DNA from 2 places in the Pseudomonas sp. TE12234 genome. Region 2 is predicted to be linked to the other one. Evidence: riboswitches for the same ligand, from Rfam matches in the RefSeq annotation. Region 2 holds a riboswitch; the other holds the start of a gene.
What was found. Region 2 has a riboswitch for fluoride ahead of crcB (fluoride efflux transporter CrcB). Riboswitches for the same ligand answer to the same signal wherever they lie in the genome.
Positions count from the first base shown of each region.

Region 1: it holds a riboswitch for fluoride, as region 2 does, so the genes downstream of both, crcB (fluoride efflux transporter CrcB) here and crcB (fluoride efflux transporter CrcB) in region 2, are expected to answer to the same signal.

Region 1 covers NZ_JBSSEP010000009.1:202,484-204,869, reverse strand. The annotation lists gene ACVWYU_RS16310 (ArsO family NAD(P)H-dependent flavin-containing monooxygenase) at 1-623, opposite strand, end outside; fluoride riboswitch at 801-862, shown strand; partial or broken gene crcB (fluoride efflux transporter CrcB) at 1,005-1,372, shown strand; gene ACVWYU_RS16300 (DUF190 domain-containing protein) at 1,383-1,706, shown strand.
Region 2 covers NZ_JBSSEP010000011.1:14,652-17,037, forward strand. The annotation lists gene ACVWYU_RS17870 (hydrogenase) at 1-226, opposite strand, end outside; gene ACVWYU_RS17875 (DUF190 domain-containing protein) at 422-769, opposite strand; gene crcB (fluoride efflux transporter CrcB) at 780-1,163, opposite strand; fluoride riboswitch at 1,304-1,364, opposite strand; tRNA gene ACVWYU_RS17885 (tRNA-Leu) at 1,555-1,641, opposite strand; gene ACVWYU_RS17890 (Hsp20/alpha crystallin family protein) at 2,258-2,386, shown strand, end outside.

The DNA.
Region 1 (2,386 bases), on a different contig from region 2:
TCCACATCGTCAGGCAAAAAGACCGGTTCAGTCGCTGTTACCCAAGTGGTCTCGGCGACCTTGGAGACTTCTGCCAAAATCTGCGCCCCTGAATTACCGCCACCCACCACCAAAACCTTCTTGCCAGCAAACGTTTGTGCTTCGACATAGTTCGCGGAGTGCAATTGCCGACCGGTGAATAACTCGGCATTAGGGTAGTGAGGGATATACGGATTGCTCCAGGTGCCGGTGGCGCTGATTACAACCCTGGCATCCCAATACCTGTCGTCAGAACGTACTCGTAAGCCAGACGCTCTGCGTTCCACCGAAGTGACCCGAACCGGGCGTTCCACCGGAAATTGGTAGCGCAGTTCATATTGGTTGAGATAGTCGATTACATGATTTCGCGTTGGATACCCCTCCTGCGCAGGAGGCATCATCCAGCCGGGGATCGAACTCCAGGTGGACGGGGAGAATAAACGCAGCGAGTTCCAGCCATGCCGCCAGGCACCACCGGGCTCTTCCTCTGCGTCGAGGATGACGAACGAAAGTTGAGTTCGGCGAAGGAAATACGCTACCGCCAAGGCTGACTGCCCCCCACCGATAATGACTACATCTAGTTGGTCACTGGCGGAATGAGTCATGGTGGAAACCTTAAGTCGATGCTGGGCGGTAGCCAGTATAGCGACCCACGTTTGAATCCAACTGATCTAGCTCATAGGTTGAGGATGCTGATCGACATTGATTGAATGCTTCGAAAGACTGCTTATCAGATTCCCGACCTCGTAGCGGCTTGAATGTCTGTCCGCCGTTGCTATAGGATGAAACGAGGAGATGGCATTCCTCCTTTAACCGCCTTTGTGCTGATGATGCCTACGTGAACCCTGGACAGGGTGCGTAGGTGTTTCTCCCTGTCTTCCAATTTAGGACAGGATCATGACTTCCATTCCCTTATCAGCTCCCTCTCTCCGCTTGCGGTTATCAGCACCTCCTCGGCTTTATCGGCCCAAAGGAGACCTTCAACCATGCTGAAATCACTATTAGTTATCGCCATCGGCGCATCGCTTGGCGCCTGGGTATGAAGCTCAACGCACTGTTCCCGACAATTCCCCCAGGCACTGTGGCCGCCAATATGATCGAGGGTTACATCATTGGCCTAGCCATCGCGTTCTTGGCCGCATCCCCCTCCCTAAGCCTTGAATGGCGCCTGCTGATCATCACGGGTTTCTGTGGGGGCCTTACTACCTTTTCCACTTTTTCCGCCGAAACAGTTGCCTTGATTCAGGAAGGCAGACTTCTGTGGGCGCTCGGTTCGATTTCGTTACACGTCGTGAGCTCGATGGCGATGACGGCTGCCGGGCTTCTGTCCTATCAAATGATTGGTACACGCTGAGGAGATGAACATGAACGGTTATCTAGTGATTTTCTTTACCCAGCAGAACCGTCGTTATCAGGGAAAGATGCTGGGCGAATGGATCGTCGACGTCGCTAAAGAGATGGGGTTGCGCGGCGCGACCCTCTGCACAGGAATCGAAGGATTTGGGCACACAGGGAAATTGCACTCATCGCACTTTTTTGAGCTGGCGGATCAACTGACGGAAATTCGAATGGCTATTACCGAGGATGAATCCGAAAGGTTATTCAAGCGATTGGAGGTTGAGGAAATCTCTGTGTTTTACATAAAGACCCCAATCGAGATGGGCACCGTTGGCAAAAAGGCCAACTAGCCGGGCCCCATCCTAGACCTTCGGAGATACGAATATGGGCTATGCAGACATCCCAGCTGGTAACGCAATCCCCGATTCACCTTTACGGGGAGGGCCGGCTGAGCAGTAGGCGGCGTGAGGATGCATTTTTCTTGTAGTCGCTGCTTCGGGCCTACGGCCCGGCTGAGTCAGTTGAATGACTTCGAAGGCACTGAGTAGCGACGGTAGTGTGGTGCTGTCATCGATCAAACCGTCCCAACATTATGAGCAACTGCTCGTCGTATCTCGGCAAATTAAACACCATTCAAGAACCTGCTGAGACGAAGGATTAGAGATGGAATGTACTTTCACCCTCGCGTACCAATTCCCCGTTGTAGATCTTATCGAGAACCATTCCAAGGTCGCTTGTGCTTGTCATCGGAAACTGATGGCGAAGATTTGCTGTGGTGGCTCATAGCCGGTAGTGAGGAGGTGCTTGGAGAGGGCGTCAAAATGATTTCGAGATTTGTTGTTGTCCCTGCAATACCAACAGAAACGGGATCAATGCGTAACGGAGCGCGCTTTTATTGTGAGACTGCACCCATAGGTTTCAACAACGAAGAGAAGCTACGCTTGGCGACTACCTACCAGTCCCGAGAAGAAGCCGAGACTGAGTGACAGCAACTGAATCTGGAGCGCCTTCAAAACGTACTGACGGATCG
Region 2 (2,386 bases):
CCGCCAGTGTCGTGACCGCCCAGTTCGCATAGGCCCCGTAAAGCAGCGTCCAGTAAGCAATCGCCTTGTTGCGCGAAGAAAGATTCACCTCCATCCAGACCGCGCCGACTGCCAAGAGCAGGATTCCGTTCATCACCCCCTCTAGGTGCGCCGTAAGCCCCATGCGCGGATTGCTGAATTGCTGTTCGACGAGGCCGGTACACAGGCCCAGGAAGAACAGAAACATGCCATGCCACATCAATCTGCGTCGGGTGTGAACCATGAGCTAGTGCCTCTCGAGACTGACCGGAAGCTGATCCTCCAATCCATCAGAGATCAACTCTAGAGGGTTCTGCGACAGAGCGTGGGCCTGAGGCGGGCTGTACGTGGCTTGCGGATCGCCCTCACCGGTCGAGTTTGAACGACGTCAAGCAATGAGCATTCAGGGTGCCTGGAAACTCTGGAGCGATTCAGCCTTTCTTCCTGCGAACCCCATTTCGATGGGCGTTTTCAAGAAGAACACGGAAATGTCCTCAACCTCCAACCTCCTGAACAACCTTTCAGATTCATCCTCGGTGATAGCCATGCGAATCTCCGTAGGTTGATCCGCAAGCTCAAAAAAGTGCGAGGAATGCATTCGACCTGTGTGTCCAAAACCTTCAATGCCCGTGGACAACGTTGCGCCACGCAGCCCCATTTCTTTCGCCAGATCAACGATCCAGTCGCCGAGCATTTTCCCCTGATACCGGCGGTTCTGTTGAGTAAAGAAAATCACCAGGAACCCGTTCATTTTCATCTCCTCACCGCATGCCAATCATTTGATAGGTCAAGAGCCCGGCAGCGGTCATCACCAATGAGCCCACGACGTGCAATGAAACCGAGCCGAGTGCCCACAGGAGCCTGCCTTCCTGAATCAGGGCAACTGTTTCGGCTGAAAACGTGGAAAAGGTAGTCAGTCCCCCACAGAACCCCGTGATAACCAGCAGCCGCCACTCGGGGCTCAGGGAGGGGGATGCGGCCAGGAACGCGATAGCGAAGCCGATGATGTAGCCCCCGACCATGTTGGCCGCCACAGTGCCGGGAGGAATCGTCGGGAACAGCGCATTGAGCTTTATACCCAGCAGCCAGCGAAGCCAGGCACCAAGCGATGCGCCGACAGCAATAACCAGGAGTGATTTCAGCATGGTTGCAGGTCTCCTCCTGGCTGATCTGGCCGAGGGGATGCGAATAACCGCGTGGCACGAGAGCAAGCTGGCTGAAGAATGGGTGTCATGATTCTGTCCTGAGTTGAAGGACAGGTGCACGCCTACGCTCCCTGTCCTGGGTTGACGCAGGCATCATCAGCACAAGGCGGTTAAAGGAGGAATACCATCTCCTGTATTGAACCTATAGTACGCCGCCGCGCGGGCTCAAGCGTCACTTAACAGAGCCAGGCCGGGCATGCCAAGGAAAGTTTCAGGTGCACGACTGACAGGCAAAGGCGGCTACAGGGCGCGAATGCGGAAAAGACTTTTTGATGGCGAAAAAAGAAAGAAGGGCTTGCATGAGGTATCTCATGCAAGCCCTTGATATTCATGGTGCCCGAAGCCGGAATCGAACCGGCACGCCCTTACGAGCGGGGGATTTTAAGTCCCATGCGTCTACCAGTTTCGCCATTCGGGCGGTAGCGCGGTGAAGCGGTCTGAAGTCTGGCCAATACGATCCGGCAGCCCTGACCTTGTGCAGCAGAGGGGGAATATATACATCCCGACCTGGTGAAGCAAGTTCGCATATGCCCTTTTGCAGACTAAATCTTACCAGCCGGCGCGAATAAAAAAGCTCCGTAAATCATGGATCTACGGAACTTGTTTAACAGTGGACACCAAAGTCGGAACCGTAGCGCCCCAGGCAAGTGGCTCATCCACTGACAAAGCCAAGCAGATCAATAGGTTAGCACGACACCCGAAACGCAAGCCACTGATTTTCAAGGGATGAACCTGTTCGAAACCGCCGTCTGGACTGATTACCGACGGCCTTGGACAAAGGAAGTGATGACGGTTCCAGGCCACCAAAAGCGTTCGCCCTCTTCCTGATCTAAATCAAACACGCCTTGGGCGTTTACGCCGACATTAGAACCAGCACTCGCCCTCGAATTCGGCGTCTGCGCAAACGCTCGTCTCGTGAAGGCTTTCCATCAATGCGCGTCCGCAAGGCCCGAGACAGCCACATCGTTGACTACCCGTTTGATCTGGGCGGACTGGCATTCGCAGCCTGCCCTTCACCATAGGAGTCATGAAAAATGAGCAATTCCGTGAAAAAAATGCCCGAGCATCCCGACGAAAAGGCCAGTCAACACCCCGTGACGACAGACCTTTGGCGGCCCCTGGAAAAGCTTCGGCAGCAGGTCGATCACCTGTTCGACGACTTC